DNA from 2 places in the Streptomyces sp. NPDC029151 genome. Region 2 is predicted to be linked to the other one. Evidence: predicted binding sites of a transcription regulator. Region 2 holds the regulator's gene; the other holds the start of a gene.
The links. Region 2 encodes HspR, which represses chaperone genes until heat shock. Its sites were predicted from a motif close to TTGAGNNNNNNNNNCTCAA; they were not measured.
Positions count from the first base shown of each region.

Region 1: a site for HspR is predicted at 1,771-1,789, ahead of lon (endopeptidase La). Genes of this name have one in related genera too.

Region 1 is NZ_JBVHWQ010000014.1:40,284-49,086, forward strand. It holds gene ACZ4VF_RS35180 (spermidine synthase family protein) at 1-658, opposite strand, end outside; gene ACZ4VF_RS35185 (rhomboid-like protein) at 854-1,639, shown strand; gene lon (endopeptidase La) at 1,812-4,232, shown strand; gene ACZ4VF_RS35195 (serine/threonine-protein kinase) at 4,397-5,503, shown strand; gene ACZ4VF_RS35200 (hypothetical protein) at 5,597-5,803, shown strand; gene ACZ4VF_RS35205 (SpoIIE family protein phosphatase) at 5,855-8,227, opposite strand.
Region 2 is NZ_JBVHWQ010000021.1:20,879-29,681, reverse strand. It holds gene ACZ4VF_RS37790 (helix-turn-helix transcriptional regulator) at 1-778, shown strand, start outside; gene ACZ4VF_RS37785 (helix-turn-helix transcriptional regulator) at 1,057-2,100, opposite strand; gene ACZ4VF_RS37780 (sugar ABC transporter substrate-binding protein) at 2,348-3,454, opposite strand; gene ACZ4VF_RS37775 (heat shock protein transcriptional repressor HspR) at 3,925-4,392, opposite strand; gene dnaJ (molecular chaperone DnaJ) at 4,398-5,564, opposite strand; gene grpE (nucleotide exchange factor GrpE) at 5,607-6,266, opposite strand; gene dnaK (molecular chaperone DnaK) at 6,263-8,107, opposite strand; gene ACZ4VF_RS37755 (MraY family glycosyltransferase) at 8,202-8,803, opposite strand, start outside.

The DNA.
Region 1 (8,803 bases), on a different contig from region 2:
GGTGGACGGCGTCCGGAACGCCCCGGGCAACCGGGACCTCTTCGGTACGCACCTGCTGGAACCCGGCATTCCGCAAGCTTCCTTCAAATTCCGGAGAGGGCTCGGCCGACCACACCGCGAGTACCCCGCCGGGCCTCAACACCCGGGCGCAGGCGGCCAGTCCGGCCGGTGAGTAGAGGCTGTCGTTGTCCTCCGTGACGGTCCAGCCGGGCCCGTTGTCGATGTCGAGGCACAGCGCGTCGAACGTGTCCGATGTCTCATTGACGTAGGTCACGAGATCCGCTTCCACGATCGAGGTCCGCGGGTCGGCGAGCGCGTCCGCGGACACCTCGGCCAGCGGTCCGTCCCGGTGCCAGCCGATCACGGCGGGCTCCCGCTCCACCACGGTGATCCGCCCCCAGCCGGACCCGGTGGCGGCATGTGCGAGCGAGAATCCCACGCCCAGCCCGCCGATCAGCACCGAGGGCGCCGGCCGTCCGTCCAGCGCGGCACGGGCCGCGTCGACCAGCAGGCGCTCCGACCGGCCGTCGGAGGTGTCCATCAGGAAACAGCCGTTGGCGATGATCTGCAGCAGCGCGCCGTGCCTGCGCAGCACCACCTCGCCGTACGGGCCGTCGCGCCGGTCAAGGACCACAGGAGAGTCGTACACGGCAGTCATGCCCCCATCCTGCTCGAACGGCGTCTAGCGTTCACGGGAATTGCGCAGGACGCCCCCCAACGTGTGCCGAGGGCCGGGAGCCGGACGCGGGAGGCCGGTGAGAGGTTGCCGTGAATCCGCTCCCGGGTGGCGTCGGTCATAGACAGCGGCACACCGGGCACGGAGGGTGGGGCGCGACGGAAGGAGCGCCTCACCGTGGAACGGAGCACGACGGGCCCCTCGCAGGGCGTGTCCCCACCCGCGCCGGGGACGCCCCTCGCGGACGGCACGGCCGCCGCGCCCCCGGTCCTCGCGGGCCTGCTCGACGGCATACCCCGCCAGCGCGGCGCCGCGCCCCCCGCTCCGGCCGCACGCCCGTCCCGTCCGCTGCCCCGTCCGTGGCGCCTGCTGCCCACGCCCGCCGGCACCCCGTTCACCTTCGCCTACACGGCCGTGCTGGCCGTCACCTCCCTGGTCGCGGCCCTCGCCGACCCCGGCCTGGTGCACGCCCTGCACCAGGAGTCCAGCACGGACGTGGCCCACCTGGTCGGCGCGCCCGTGCCGGTGCTCCTGGCGAGCGCGCTGTGGGTCGCGGGCGGGCTCCTGTCGCCGTACGCGCTCGGCTTCGTGCTGGTGCTCACCGCGCTGGAGCGGCGGGCGGGCGCGCTGCGCGCCGCCGGCGTCTTCCTGGCCGGCCATGTCCTGGCCACCCTCGCCACCGAGGTCCCGGTGGGCCTCGCCGTCCTCGCCGGCCACCTGCCCGGATCCTCGCTGCACCGCCTGGACTACGGCATCAGCTTCGGCGTGGCCGCGAGTGCCGGGGCGCTGGCGGGCCTCCTCGGCCCGTGGCTGCGCTGGCCCCTGCTGGCACTGGTGGGTGGCGCGCTCCTGGACGCCCTGCTGGCGTACGCGGATCCCCTGACCGACTGGGGCCACCTGATCGCCCTGGCGATCGGCGTGTCCGCCTGGCCCCTCGTGCGCCGCCGGCGCGGGCCGGCCTGACCGGCCGGCCCACCGCCCGACCGGCCGCGAGGCACCCGCGCGGCGCGTGTGCTCCGCCGTCGGCACCCTTTCGACGCCCATGATCGCTCAGAGCGAACACTCCCTCGGGAACAATGGGCCGCGCCAGAACATTGAGTCGGCATAGCTCAAGTTGACTGCCGAAGGGGAAATCATGGCTGCTGAGTCACCGGCGTTCACGCTGACCCTGCCCGTGCTGCCGCTCGACGACGAGGTCGTGCTGCCCGGGATGGTGGTTCCGCTGGACCTGAGCGACGCCGAGGTGCGGGCCGCGGTGGAGGCCGCGCAGGCCGCCGCCCGTTCCGAACCCGGAAAGCCCAAGGTGCTGCTGGTGCCGCGCGTCGACGGCACGTACGCCAGGACCGGCGTCCTCGGCACGGTCGAGCAGGTCGGCCGGCTCGCCGACGGTGACCCGGGGGCCCTGATCCGCGGCCGGAGCCGGGTCCGCATCGGCGCCGGCACCACCGGACCGGGCGCCGCCCTATGGGTCGAGGGCGCCCGCGTCGAGGAGACCGTTCCCGAGCCGCTGCCCGGCCAGGTGACCGAGCTGGTCAAGGAGTACAAGGCGCTCGCCACCACGTGGCTGAAGAAGCGCGGCGCCTGGCAGGTCGTGGACCGCGTCCAGGCCATCGACGACGTGTCGGCCCTCGCCGACAACTCCGGCTACTCGCCGTTCCTGACCACCGAGCAGAAGGTCGAGCTGCTGGAGACGGCCGACCCGGTGGCCCGCCTCAAGCTCGCCACGCAGCAGCTGCGCGACCACCTCGCGGAGCAGGACGTGGCCGAGACCATCGCCAAGGACGTCCAGGAGGGCGTCGACAAGCAGCAGCGCGAGTTCCTGCTGCGCCGTCAGCTGGAGGCGGTCCGCAAGGAGTTGCGGGAGCTCAACGGTGAGAAGGAGGGGGAGGAGTCCGACGACTACCGCGCCCGCGTGGAGGCCGCCGACCTGCCGGAGAAGGTCCGCGAGGCCGCCCTGAAGGAGGTCGACAAGCTGGAGCGCGCCTCCGACCAGTCGCCCGAGGGCTCCTGGATCCGCACCTGGCTGGACACGGTCCTGGAGATGCCGTGGAACGAGCGGACCGAGGACGCCTACGACATCCAGGGCGCGAAGGCGGTGCTGGACGCCGAGCACGCCGGTCTCGAGGACGTGAAGGAGCGCATCACCGAGTACCTGGCCGTGCGCAAGCGGCGCACCGACCGCGGGCTCGGCGTCATCGGCGGCCGGCGCGGCGGTGCCGTACTCGCCCTGGTCGGTCCCCCCGGTGTCGGAAAGACCAGCCTGGGGGAGAGTGTCGCCCACGCCATGGGCCGCAAGTTCGTCCGGGTCGCCCTCGGCGGCGTCCGCGACGAGGCCGAGATCCGCGGCCACCGCCGTACGTACGTCGGCGCGCTGCCCGGCCGGATCGTGCGCGCCGTCAAGGAGGCCGGGTCGATGAACCCGGTGGTCCTGCTGGACGAGATCGACAAGGTGGGCTCCGACTTCCGGGGCGACCCGGCCGCCGCCCTCCTCGAGGTGCTCGACCCGGCGCAGAACCACACCTTCTGGGACCACTACCTGGAGGTCGAGCTGGACCTGTCCGACGTGGTCTTCCTCGCCACCGCCAACGTCCTGGAGGCCATCCCGGAGGCCCTCGCCGACCGGATGGAGATCGTCCGCCTGGACGGGTACACCGAGGACGAGAAGGTCGTCATCGCCCGCGACCACCTCCTCCCGCGCCAGCTGGAGCGGGCCGGACTGGACAAGGACGAGGTCACGCTGGACGAGAGCGCGCTGCGCAAGCTCGCCGGCGAGTACACCCGCGAGGCGGGCGTGCGGACCCTGGAGCGGTCCATCGCCCGGCTGCTGCGGAAGATCGCCGCCCAGCACGAACTGGGCGAGCGGGAGCTGCCGTTCACGGTCACCGACGGCGACCTGCGCGCGCTGATCGGCAGGCCGCACCACGTGCCCGAGTCCGCGCAGGACCCGGCCGAGCGCCGTACGGCCGTGCCCGGTGTGGCGACCGGCCTCGCGGTCACCGGTGCCGGCGGCGACGTGCTCTACGTCGAGGCGTCCCTGGCCGACCCGGAGACGGGCGCGGCGGGGCTGACCCTGACCGGCCAGCTGGGTGACGTGATGAAGGAGTCGGCGCAGATCGCGCTGAGTTTCCTGCGCAGCCACGGCGCCGAGCTGGAGCTGCCGGTGGCCGACCTCAAGGACCGGGGCGTGCACATCCACTTCCCGGCGGGCGCGGTGCCGAAGGACGGCCCCAGCGCGGGCATCACGATGACCACGGCCCTCGCCTCGCTGCTCTCCGGCCGCCTGGTCCGCACCGACGTCGCCATGACCGGCGAGGTCTCGCTGACCGGCCGGGTCCTGCCGATCGGCGGGGTGAAGCAGAAGCTGCTCGCCGCCCACCGCGCCGGGGTGACCACCGTGATCATCCCCAAGCGCAACGAGCCGGACCTGGACGACGTCCCGGCCGAGGTGCTGGACAAGCTGGACGTCCACGCCGTGACCGACGTCCGCCAGGTCCTGGAGCTGGCGCTCGCGCCCGCCACGAGCGAGTCGGCGCCGGAGGTTCCGGTCGCGGCGTGACGGCCGCTCCCGGAGGAGCGTCCGGATGAGCTCCGTGCGAGCTCCGTGCGAGCGTCCGGACGCGGGAGGCCCGGGTCCCGTGAGGGAGGCCCGGGCCTTTCCCGTGCGCGCCGTTCCCGTCCCCGCCATGGGCCCGGAAGGGGATCAATCGGTAGAATTCAGACGTGACGTGGGCTCCCGACAGCGCCTCCGGCCTGATCGGGGCCGAGATCGCGGGCTACCGGGTGGAACGCGAACTCGGCCGTGGCGGGATGGCCGTCGTCTACTGCGCCAAGGACCTGCGCCTCGGCCGCACGGTCGCCCTGAAGCTGCTCGCCCCCGAGTACACCCGCAACGAGGCCTTCCGCAGCCGCTTCGCCCAGGAGTCCCGGGTCGCCGCCGCCATCGACCACCCCAACATCGTGCCGGTCTTCGAGGCCGGCGAGGCGGACGGGGTGCTGTACATCGCCATGTGCTTCGTGGCCGGCCTCGACCTGCGCGCCCTGCTCGACCGCGAGGGCCCCCTCCCGGTCCCGGCCGCGCTGCGCATCGCCGCCCAGCTCGCCTCCGCCCTCGACGCGGCCCACGCCCGCGACCTGGTGCACCGGGACGTCAAGCCCGGCAACGTACTGATCACCAAGGGCATCGACAGCGACCACCCGGAGCACGTGTACCTCACCGACTTCGGGCTGGCCAAGAAGTCCCTGTCGCTCACCGGGTTCACCACGGCCGGCGAGTTCGTCGGCACGCTGGACTACGTGGCGCCCGAGCGGATCGCCGGGCGCCCGGTGGACGGCCGGTCCGACCAGTACAGCCTCGCCTGCGTGGTCCACGAGACCCTCTCGGGCGCCCCGCCCTTCCGGCGGGCGGACCACATGGAGCTGCTCTGGGCCCACCAGTACGACCCGCCGCCCGCGCTGAGCGAGGACCGGCCGGACATCCCCGCCGTCGCGGACGAGGTCATGCGCCGGGCCCTGGCGAAGATCCCCGACGACCGCTACGACACCTGCCTGGAGTTCGTGGGGGCCCTGCGCGGCGCCGTCGGCGGCGCCGGCCGCAGCGCGTCCGCACCGGCGTCGGCCGACCTGCCCCCGGCCGCCCCCTGCGCGGACCGGGACGCGTGGAGGGCCGCGGAGCCCGCGCTTGCCGAGCCGCACCCGCGTCCCGGACCGCCGCCGCTTCCCGAGCCGCCCGAGCCTCCGTCCTGGGCCGGTCCCGTGCTCCGGACACCCCACCGGGGGCCGCGTTCAGCCACTTCACCCCCCGTCAAGTCCCGAGACCTCGGAACATGACCCCGGCCTGCCGTTCCGGCCCAATGGACGTACGGGCCGCGCCGGAGACACCGGAGAGCGACCAGGGCCCGCGGAACGCGACAGGAGAGAACCGTGAAGCACATGATCCGTACCCGTGTGGTGCGCCAGTGGCTGCGGGGCAGGCGGCTGGCCGTGCTCGCCGTCTCGGCCGGAGCGGTCGCCGGAGGCGCGCTGCTACCCGTCACACCGACGGTGGCCCACGTCCCGGCGCACGTGTACCAGTACGAGGAACACCACGGGAATGACATCCACTTCTACTGGGACACCTTCTGGGACTAGTCCGGCCCCGCCCCGCCCGCTCTCCGCGGCGGGGCGGGGGCGCGTCCGGGGTCAGGGCGTCGTCAGCGACTGCTCCGCCCACACCGTCTTGCCCACCCGGTCGTGCCGGGTGCCCCAGCGCTCGGCGAGCTGGGCGACCAGCAGCAGACCCCGGCCGCCCTCGTCGAAGATCCGGGCCCGCCGCATGTGCGGGGTGGTGCCGCTGGAGTCGTAGACCTCGCTGATCAGTTTGGTGCCCTGGTGGATCAGCCGGAGCCGGATGGGCGGGCGGCCGTACCGGATGGCGTTGGTGACCAGCTCGCTGACCATCAGCTCGGTGGTGAAGGAGGCCTCGTCCAGCCCCCAGGCCGTCAGCTGCTCGGTGGCGTACCGGCGGGCCCGGGAGACGACGGTCAGTTCGTCGTCCAGCTGCCAGGAGGCGACCAGGTCCTCGTGCAGCGCCCGGGTACGGGCCACCAGCAGGGCGATGTCGTCGTCGGGGCGGCGGGTGAGCAGTTCGGTGAGGACCCGGTCGCACACCGAGTCCAGTGACTTCGCGGGACGGCCCAGCGCGGTGAACATCTTCTCCAGCGCCTCGTCGATGTCGTGGTCGCGGGCCTCCAGCAGACCGTCGGTGTACAGCGCCAGCAGGCTGCCCTCGGGCAGCTCCGTCTCGAACGCCTCGAAGGGCAGCCCGCCGAGCCCCAGCGGCGGCCCCGCGGGCACGTCGAGGAAGCGGACGACGCCGTCCGGGCTCACCACGGCGGGCGGCGGATGCCCGGCCCGGGCCAGGGAGCACCGGCGCGAGACCGGGTCGTAGACGGCGTACAGGCAGGTGGTGCCGATGCCGCCGGCGCTGTCCGCGTCCGGGTCCGCGCTGCCCTCGTCGGCGGCGAGGCGCAGCACCAGGTCGTCCAGGTGGGTGAGCAGCTCGTCGGCCGGCAGGTCGACGTCGGCCAGGGTGCGCACCGCCGTGCGCAGCCGGCCCATGGTGGCGGAGGCACGGATGCCGTGGCCCACGACGTCGCCCACGACCAGCGCGACCCGCGCCCCCGACAACGGGATCACGTCGAACCAGTCGCCGCCCACGCCGGCCCGGGTCGCGGCCGGCAGATAGCGGGTGGCGATCTCCAGGGCCTCCTGCTCGGGCAGCGTGTGCGGCAGCAGGCTGCGCTGCAGGGCCATGGTGGTGGTCCGGGAGCGCGCGTAGCCGCGGGCCTGCTCGATGCCGGCGGCGGCCTTGGCGGCGAACTCCTCGGCGAGCCGCAGCTCCTCCGGGCCGAAGGACCCCCGCTCGGGGTGCCGGCCGAACAGGGCGACGCCCAGCGTGCCGCCCGGGGCGAGCAGCGGAACCGCCAGCAGGGCGTGCGCCCCGGACGCGCGCACCCACGCGGCGCCCGGGTCCAGCGCCGCCCACTCGGCGACCACCGGGTCCGCCGTGTCGTACAGCTGCGGGCCGGCCAGTGTCAGACAGCGGGCGGGCGGCGAGCCGGCCGGGCAGACGACCGCCTCGCCGACACGGGTGCCCCAGCCGGACCCCGCACCGGCCCCCGTTCCGTCGGGGACCGTGCGCAGGGCGGCCCGGCGCAGCACGAACTGCTCCGGCCCCGGGCGGCCGGCCCCGGGGCCGGTCAGCGGCGAGTCCAGCAGGTCGACGGCCATCGCGTCGGCCAGCCGGGGGACGGTGACCTCGGCCAGTTCCTGGGCGGCGCGGGCCTGGTCCGCCGCCGTCCCGACGGCGGTGTCGGACTCGGCGGCGGGCCGGGCGTGGCCGGTGGGCTCCGGGGACGGCTGCTCCACGGACAGGCAGACGGCCCGCACCCGGCCGCCGGCGTCCTTCAGGGGGGTGAGGAGGGTGACCCGGCCGAGGCCGGGGCCGAGCCCGGCATGCGCCTCCTGCGGCCGGCCGGACTCCAGTGCCAGCCGCATCGCCCGGTGGGCCTCCTCGCTCGCGGTCCCCGGCACGATGTGGACGAGGCCCAGTCCGCGCATCGCCGCCTCGGGCAGGGCGAGGGCGTGCTCCAGCCGGCGGTTGGCGCGCACCAGGCGCAGCTCGGCGTCGAAGATCGCCAGCGGAAAGGGGGACTGGAGGAACGTCCACTCCTCCAGCGGTTCGCCCCGGGGCGGCTGGGTCCGGGCCGTCACGGCGCTCACCACGAGCCAGTCGGTGGCGCCGGTGCCCGTGGTCCGGCGGTGGGCGAGCACGCCGAGTTCCAGGTGCCGGCCGTCCCGGTGGCGCAGCGGGACGGTGCCGTTCCAGCGGTCGCGGCCGGTCAGTGCCCGCCGGACCGCGGCGGCGTCGGTGGCGAGGAGCGCGGTGGCCGGCCGGCCGAGCACGGCCGGGGAGTCGTAGCCGAGCAGTCGCCGCGCTCCCTCGCTCCAGCCGGTCAGGATGCCCCGCTCATCGATGGTGGCCGTGGCCGTGTACGTCGACTGTCGCTCCATCGCCGCTCATCTCGCCCTTGCTCGGCAGGCTCTCCTGACCAGCATGATCCCGGGCGGCGCGGAGCACCAACGCAGCGCGGCGCAACCGGTGTCCCCACCGGCGCGGCCCACGACCCGGACACCGGCCGGGCACCGGCGCCGTGCCCGCACCCTGCCGCTGCGCTCGCCTGGGGCCCGGGGTCTTCGGCTGGGGAGGGACTCCGGCTCCCCGGCCGGGTGGGTGCTGCCGATGCCCGGCTGGGAGGGCTGTGTCACCCGGGTGGGAGTGCCTGCACTCGGGAGGGCTGTGTCACCTGAATATCAGTGCCTGCACCGGTCCGGCGCCCCGCTGCTGTACTTGCCCGGGGCGGCCCCGGGCTCCCTGGCCGTGAAGGTGCCCGCCGTGAAGGTGCCTGGCTCCCCGGCGGTGGAAGGGACCCCGTCTCCCGGCCGTGAAGGTGCCCCGGGCCCGGCCTGGGGGAGGGTCCCCGGCTCCTCGGCCGTGAAGGTGCCCGGCTCCCGGGCGGGGGAAGGGACCCCGGCTCCTCGGCCGTGAAGGTGCCCCGGACCCTAGCCCGGGGAAGGGCCCCCGGCTCC
Region 2 (8,803 bases):
CCTCAGCCCCATAGAACGGGAGATCACAGAACGCAGGCGGCTGTCCGTCCGACTCGCCGATGCTTTCGAGCCGTTCATGGCGCTCAGCAGCCACATGGCCGCCACCACCGACTCCATCGCGGTGCTGGAGGGCGGGGAACGCATCAACGCGGCGCTGAACCTCGCCACATCGCAGTGCCAGAACGAAGTGCTCACCGTCCAGCCCAGTGACCGCCTGTCCGAGCAGAACCTGCTGCGGGGCCTGGAACGCGACCGGCCGCTCATCGAACGCGGCGTCAGGATCCGCACGCTCTACCAGCACACCGCGCGGTACAACCCGGAGAAGCTGGCGTACGTCGCCCAACTCGCCAACGGCAAGGCCGAGTACCGCACCATCGACGAGTTGGTGGAGCGGCTCATCGTCTGCGACGAGGCCGTCGCCTTCATCCCCATCCGCGACGATCAGCAGGTCGCGCTGGAGCTGCGTCATCCGGGCCTGGTCCGCTACCTGATCAAGGTGTTCGAGTTCATGTGGGGCCGGGCGGTCCCGCTGAGCGCCGGCGCCCCCTACGAGACGGCCCCCGGCGGCATCACCGAGATCCAGCACTCCATCGCCAAGCTCCTGGTCGAAGGCCACGTGGACGAGGCCATCGCCCGCCGCCTCGGCATGAACGTCCGCACCTGCCGCGCCCACATCGCCAAACTCGCCCATGCCCTCGGCAGCGGCAGCCGCGCGCAACTCGGCTACCTCATCGCCCAGTCCGGCATCCTGGACCGGGACACCCAGGCGGCCCGCTGAGGCGCCCGGGCCGCGCGCCCCGCGGTGAGGGCCGCCGGACGCGGCCAGGGCCTCTCTCTCTCGGATCAGGCCGGCCCCCCGCGACGGTGACTGTCGGCCGACCCGAGCGGGGTCGGGTGCGTGCAGCCGCACGGCGGAGGAGGGCGTCGACGCGATGGGGGTCCCCCCGCGCGAGCGACGTCGAGCGTGGGGGAGCCGGCAACCGACGACAACGCCGCAGATGTGCGTGCCAGACCCCGCGACCCCGCCAAGACCCGGAAGAGAGGCCCTAGGGCGCCTCAGCGGGCGCTCGGGGGTTCCTGGTCCCGGCCGGTGAGGGCGGTGGTCGGCAGGGGCGGGCGGTGGCCGTCGAGGCCGACCTGGGCGATGCGGACACCGAGCTGGGTGCGGCTGGCCGCGCCGAGGGTCTCCGAGAGGCGGGCGATGTGGGCCCGGCAGGTACGGACGCTGATGCCGAGGCGTTCGGCGATGACGGCGTCCTGGTGCCCCTCCGCCAGCAGCGCGGCGATGGACTGCTCACGGTGGGAGATGCCCTCGATGCCCGTGTCGGGCAGGGGCGCCGTCAACGGGATCGCCAGGCGCCAGAGGCGTTCGAAGACCGTCACCAGGTATTCCACCAGCGCGGGGTGGCGCAGTTCCAGGGCCATCGTGCGATCGGCGTTGGCGGGGATGAACGCCACCGTGCGGTCGAAGAGGATGAGCCGGTCGATGACCTCGTCCAGGGTGCGGGCCTCCACCGTGTCGCCCATCAGCTCCAGGTAGTTGAGCAGGCCCTGGCCGTGCCGGGCGACGTGGGTGTACAGGTCCCGCATGCGGACGCCCCGGCCGCGCAGGGCGAGCGCCCGGTGCAGGCCCTCGGTCAGCTCCGCCTCGCGCCGGATGCCGCCGGGCTGCACGGTGAGCACCTCGGTGGTGCACGCATCGGTCGCCTCGTCCATCGCGGCCTGGATGCGGGAGAGACCGTCCAGGACGCGGATGGCGCTGCCCTCGGCCGGTGCCACGAGCGCGTTCAGCTGCCGGCCCAGGCCCGCGTACCACTCGAAGGCGGCGACCGCCGAGCCCACCCGCCGCTGGCTCTCGCTGACCTCGTCGTAGACCCCGCGCAGCAGCCGGGTCATGACCTCCTGCGGGGAGGTCGGCACCAGCCAGTCCATGTCGTCGGGGTCCGGGTGCAGCAGGGCCAGTTCCAGCAGGCAGGGCACCGGTTCGGCGTCCGTGCGCGGCACCCGGCCCCGGCGCACGGCACGGGAGTACACCCGGTCCCCGGCCGCACACAGCCGGTCGGCACCGTGAGGATGCTCCTCCGCCCCGTGCCCGGCCATCGCCCATTCCACCCCCGGTGTGCTGCCACTTCCGCAGCGCAACTATGCGCGGCGCCCAACCGGGTCCGCAACACGGCTCACTGCGCGGGGGTCACCGGAAAGTCCCGCTCCGACCGGGTTTCGGCGCCGCTCCGCCCCGCGCGCTGCACCGAGGTGACGGCGGGGCGGGGGCGGCGTTCCGGCGGCGCGGCAGGCGCTCCCCCGCGGGTGCCGACGGGGACGGGCGGGCCTGCCACCGGGGACGGGCCTACTTCAGGCCGATCGCCGCGCAGGCCGCCTTGTACTTGGCGGTGCAGATGTCCCCGACGGTGTAGATGCCGTCCTCGATGACGGTGTCCTTGATGGTGCGCTTGGTGAGCGCGCTCACCTGGACCAGCCGGGCCGGGATGTCCTTGGCGGTGGGGCTGTCCACCCGGTCCTGGGTGAGGGCGTCGAACTGGATGTCCTTGCCCTGGATCTTGGTGACGGCCATCTGCGCGGCGGCCTCGGCCTCGTCCGGGTAGGACTTGTAGACGCTCATGTACTGCTCACCGGAGACGACCCGCTGCACCGCGTCCAGTTCGGCGTCCTGGCCGGTGATCGGGGGCAGGTCGGTGACGCCGGCCGCCTTCAGGGCCTTGATGACACCGCCGGCCATGCCGTCGTTGGCCGCGTAGACGGCGGCGATGTTGCTCTTGCCGATCTGCGCGATCGCCTTGGCCATGTTGGCCTCGGCGTTCTCCGGCTTCCACTCGGTGGTGTCGTAGCTCGCCGCGATGTCCACCTTGCCGTTGAGCTCGGAGAGCGCGCCCTCCTTGAACTGCTTGGCGTTCGGGTCGGTGGGCGAGCCGTTCATCATGACGACCTTGTCGGAGGTGTCGACGCCCGATCCGAGGGCCTCCAGCAGGGTGCGGCCCTGCACCTCGCCGACGAGTTCGTTGTCGAAGGAGATGTACGCGTCGATCGGGCCCTCGGCGAGCCGGTCGTAGGCGATGACCGGGATGCCCGCGTCCTTGGCCTTCTTCACCCCGTCGGCGACGGCGTGCGCGTCGACGGCGTCCAGCAGGATGACGTCCACCTTGGAGTCGATCATGTTCTGGAGCTGCTCGGACTGCCGGGCCGCGCTGGCGTCGGCGTTGGCGTACTCCACCTTGCCCTGCTTCTTGGTGAGTTCGGCCACCTTGTCCTTGATGATGGGGTAGTCGAACTTGTCGTAGCGGGTGTTCGACTTCTCCGGCAGCAGCAGGCCCACCGTGATGTCGTTGCCCTTCGTCGGGCTCGCGCTCGCGCCGTCCCCCGTCGCGTTCAGCACGCCGCAGCCGGCGAGCGAGAGGGTCATCGTGGACAGGGCCACGGAAATGGCGATACGACGCATGCGGGGCTCACTTCAGGTGCGTTTCCGGACGTGGGTGCTGCAATACGACCCAGGTGACTGAAAAGACAACGCTGAGCCCGTACCCGCCGTCAAGAAAAATCACTTAACGAGTGCGCAACACCACGCACAGCTGCATCTGTGAAGGTCGCGCGAAACCCCTTCAAGTGACCTTTACGGACCGTACACCCAAAGGGAGTTCACGGTTCCCGCACGGATCCGTACAACCCGCCCGGTACGTCACGGGTCGTGATCGCGGCGGCCCCGAACCGCGCCCCGACTCGCTCAGAGGACCGAATGAACTCAGCCAGACGTACGGCCGCCGCCGTGCTCGCCGCGTCCGCCACGGCGGCCCGGGCCACCCCGGACGGCGAGGAGCGCCGCGCCTTCGCGGACGCCGTGGACACGGGCGGGACGCACAAGGCGAGAGGGGCCCGGAAGTCCGGGCCCCTCTCGTTCCGCGACGGTGCGGGTCAGTCCTGTTGCTGCCGCTTCGGCCGCCACACCACCAGCGCACTGGTCTGCTGGACCTCCTGGTACGGCACCAGGTCGCGCCGGTAGGAGGCGTGCACGGCGGCCTCGCGCTGCTGCATCGCGGCCGCCGCGCCGTCCAGGGCGGCCTCCAGCTCGGCGACCCGGGACTGGAGGGCCGCGACCTGGTTCTCCAGTTCGATGATCCGCTTGATGCCGGCCAGGTTGATGCCCTCGTCCTGCGACAGCTGCTGCACCTGGCGCAGCAGCTCGATGTCACGGGCCGAGTAGCGGCGGCCCCGGCCGGCGGTGCGGTCCGGGGAGACCAGGCCCAGGCGGTCGTACTGGCGCAGGGTCTGCGGGTGGAGTCCGGACAGCTGGGCCGCCACCGAGATGACGTAGACCGGGGTCTCATCAGTCAGTTCGTACGGTGAAAAACCCCCGCGCTGACGGGGACGACGGCCGTCCATCACTCTCAAGCTCCCTTCGCGGCCTCGAACAGCTCCGCCCGCGGGTCCTCGCCCGCGGTCGCCTCGCGATACGCCTCCAGCGCGTCACGAGCCTTCCCCGACAGGTCCGTGGGGACACGCACCTCGACGGTGACCAGCAGGTCGCCGCGGGTGCCGTCCTTGCGGACCGCGCCCTTGCCCCGCGCCCGCATCGTGCGGCCGTTCGGGGTGCCGGGCGGCAGCTTCAGGGTGACGGCGGGGCCGCCGAGCGTGGGGACCCGCACCTCGCCGCCGAGGGCCGCCTCGGCGAACGTCACCGGCACGGTGACGGTGAGGTTGTCGCCCTTGCGCCCGAAGACCGGGTGCTCGCCGACGTGGACGACCACGTACAGGTCGCCGGCCGGACCGCCCCGCTCGCCGGGCGCGCCCTTGCCGCGCAGCCGGATCCGCTGCCCGTCGGTGACACCCGCCGGGATGCGGACCTGCATGGTCCGGGACGACTTGGCCCGCCCGCTGCCCTTGCACTCCAGGCAGGGGTGCTCGGCGATCAGGCCGCGGCCCTTGCAGTCGGGGCAGGGGTCGGTGAGCGAGAAGCCGCCACCGGAGCCCCGGGCGACCTGTCCGGTGCCGACGCAGGTCGGGCACACGCTGGGCGTGCCGTTCTTGTCGCCGGTGCCGGAACAGGCCTTGCAGGGCGCCTGGGAGGACATCCTGAGGGGCACCGTGGCGCCCTCGATGGCCTCCGTGAAGCTCAGCGTGACCTCGGACTCGATGTCCTGGCCCCGCCGGGGCTGGGTCCGCGGGCCCGCGGTGCCGCCGCGGTTGAACAGGCCCCCGAAGACGTCACCGATCCCTCCGCCGAAGCCTCCGCCCTGGGCGGCGCCTCCGAAGAGGTCGCCCAGGTCGAAGTTGAAGGAGCCGCCGGCCGTACCCGGTCCGGGACGGAAGCCGCCGCTGCCGAACAACGCGCGCGCCTCGTCGTACTCCTTGCGCTTCTTGGGGTCGCCGAGCACGTCGTTCGCCTCGGAGATCTCCTTGAAGCGCTCCTCGGCCTTGGCGTTGCCCTTGTTGGCGTCCGGGTGGAACTCGCGGGCGAGCTTCCGGTACGCCTTCTTGATCTCGGCCTCGGTGGCGTCCTTGGGGACGCCGAGGACCTTGTAGTAGTCCTTCTCGATGAAGTCCTTGGTGCTCATCCTCGACGTACCCCCTCTCCCGGCCTTCCCTCGGTCAACACGTCAGCCCTCGTCCGGGCCACCGCTCTCCTTGTCGTCGGCCGCCGGGGTGGACTCCTCGGCGCCCTCGGCCTTGACGGTCTGCGCGCCGGGCTGCGGCTCGGCCACGGCCACCCGCGCGGGGCGGATGGTGCGCTCGCCGATGCGGTACCCCGGCTGCAGGATCGCCACGCAGGTCGTCTCGGTGACGTCCGGCGCGTAGCTGTGCATCAGGGCCTCGTGGATCGTCGGGTCGAAGGGCTCGCCCTCCTTGCCGAACTGCTGGAGGCCCATCTTCGCGGCGACGGTCTCCAGCGACTCGGCCACCGACTTGAAGCCGCCGACCAGTTCGCCGTGTTCCCGCGCGCGGCCGATGTCGTCGAGCACGGGCAGGAGCTCGGTCAGGAGGTTCGCGATGGCGATCTCCTTGACCGCGATCCGGTCACGCTCGACCCGGCGGCGGTAGTTCTGGTATTCGGCCTGGAGCCGCTGGAGGTCCGCCGTACGCTCACTCAGCGCCGTGCGCACCTGGTCCAGCTGGGCGACCAGACCGGCGTTCTCTTCGTGTCCGTCCCCGGCCGGGGCCGCCCCCTCCTCGGGGGCGGCCTTCGGCTCGGCGTCGTCGGAGGTGGCGCCGGAGGGGACGTCGGGCTTCTCTTCAAAGCCCGGGGTCTCCTCCGTCACGCGGCACCGTCCTTGCGCTCGTCGTCCACGATCTCGGCGTCCACGACGTCGTCGTCGGCGGCCTTGGCACCGCCGGCGGCGGCACCCTCGGGACCGCCCGCGGCCTGCTGGGCGTCGGCGTACATCGCCTGGCCGAGCTTCTGCGAGACGCCCGCAACCTTCTCGGTGGCGGTGCGGATCTCGGCGGTGTCCTCGCCCTTGAGGGCTTCCTTCAGCTCGCCGACCGCGGCCTCGACCTCGGTCTTGATCTCGCCGGGGACCTTGTCCTCGTTATCCTTGAGGAACTTCTCGGTCTGGTAGACCAGCTGCTCGCCCTGGTTGCGGGCCTCGGCGGCCTCGCGGCGCTTGTGGTCCTCCTCCGCGTAGCGCTCGGCCTCCTCGCGCATGCGGTCGACCTCTTCCTTCGGGAGCGAGGAGCCGCCGGTGACGGTCATCTTCTGCTCCTTTCCGGTGCCGAGGTCCTTCGCCGTGACGTGCATGATGCCGTTGGCGTCGATGTCGAAGGAGACCTCGATCTGCGGGACGCCGCGCGGCGCCGGCGGCAGACCGGTCAGCTCGAACATGCCGAGCTTCTTGTTGTACGCCGCGATCTCGCGCTCGCCCTGGTAGACCTGGATCTGCACGGACGGCTGGTTGTCCTCGGCCGTGGTGAAGATCTCGGAGCGCTTGGTCGGGATCGTGGTGTTGCGCTCGATCAGCTTGGTCATGATGCCGCCCTTGGTCTCGATACCGAGGGACAGCGGGGTGACGTCGAGCAGCAGGACGTCCTTGACCTCGCCCTTGAGGACACCGGCCTGGAGCGAGGCGCCGATGGCGACGACCTCGTCCGGGTTCACACCCTTGTTGGCCTCCTTGCCGCCGGTCAGCTCCTTGACGAGCTCGGCGACGGCGGGCATACGGGTGGAGCCACCGACGAGGACGACGTGGTCGATCTCGTTGATGGAGATGCCGGCGTCCTTGATGACGTTGTGGAACGGCGTCTTGCAGCGCTCCAGCAGGTCGGCCGTCAGCTGCTGGAACTGGGCGCGGGTGAGCTTCTCGTCCAGGTGCAGCGGGCCCTCGGCGGACGCCGTGATGTACGGCAGGTTGATCGAGGTCTCGGTGGAGGAGGACAGCTCGATCTTGGCCTTCTCGGCGGCCTCGCGGAGGCGCTGGAGGGCCATCTTGTCCTTGGACAGGTCCACGCCGTGGCCGGACTGGAACTGCTTGACCAGGTAGTCGACGACGCGCTGGTCCCAGTCGTCACCACCGAGGTGGTTGTCACCGTTGGTGGCCTTCACCTCGACGACGCCGTCGCCGATCTCCAGCAGGGACACGTCGAAGGTGCCGCCGCCGAGGTCGAAGACGAGGATCGTCTGGTCGTCCTTGTCGAGGCCGTACGCCAGCGCGGCGGCGGTCGGCTCGTTGACGATGCGCAGGACGTTCAGACCGGCGATCTCGCCGGCCTCCTTCGTCGCCTGACGCTCGGAGTCGTTGAAGTAGGCCGGGACGGTGATGACCGCGTCCGTGACCTTCTCGCCCAGGTAGGCCTCGGCGTCCCGCTTCAGCTTCTGCAGGATGAACGCGGAGATCTGCTGCGGGTTGAAGTCCTTCCCGTCCAGCTGGATCTTCCAGTCGGTGCCCATGTGGCGCTTCACCGAGCGGATGGTCCGGTCCACGTTCGTGACCGCCTGGCGCTTGGCCACCTCGCCGACGAGCACCTCGCCGTTCTTCGCGAAGGCGACGACGGACGGCGTGGTCCTGGCACCCTCGGCGTTGGTGATGACGGTGGGCTCGCCGCCCTCCAGAACGCTGACGACGGAGTTAGTCGTGCCCAGGTCGATGCCGACCGCACGTGCCATGGTTGATTCCTCCAGCTGACTTGAGTGGAACAGGCTCAAGTGTGCACGAGGAGACCCGCCGGGTCAACAGACCTGAGTCAGCCAGGCTCAACTCTTATCCGCTCCTTACACGCAAGTGCCCGCTGACCTGCGTCGATGGCGGCCGACGCCCCTGAGGGGCGGGAATCAGAAGGAGCAACAGCACGGCGAGAACCACCCCGCCGGCCACCCACAGCACCGCCCGCTCCCCCGTCCACCCGGTGTGCACGAGCACCCCCACGAGCACCGAGGAGAAGGAGCCGGCGCCGAGCAGCACGACCGACCCCTGCGGGGTGAGCCCGAGCCGCCGCAGCCGGTGCGCGAGGTGGTCGGGGCCGCGCCGGAGCAGCGGACGCCGGGCCGCCCCCCGGGCGAGGACCACCAGCAGGGCGTCGGCGGCGGCGACGGCGCCGAGGCAGAACACCACCGCCGTGCTCGGCCCGATGTCGTACCCCGCGCGCGTGAAGACGACCGCCGAGGACAGCACGAACCCGGTGAACAGCGAGCCGCAGGCGCCGAGGCCGATCCGCGCGGGGTGCCAGTTGTGCATCAGGAAACCGGTGAGGGCGGCGGCGACCACGCTCAGCAGCACGGCGAGCCCGTCCATCACCTCGGCGGCGGCACAGGCCCCGGCGCCGAAGGCGGTGACCACCCCGACCGTCCCGGCCAGCCCGTCGG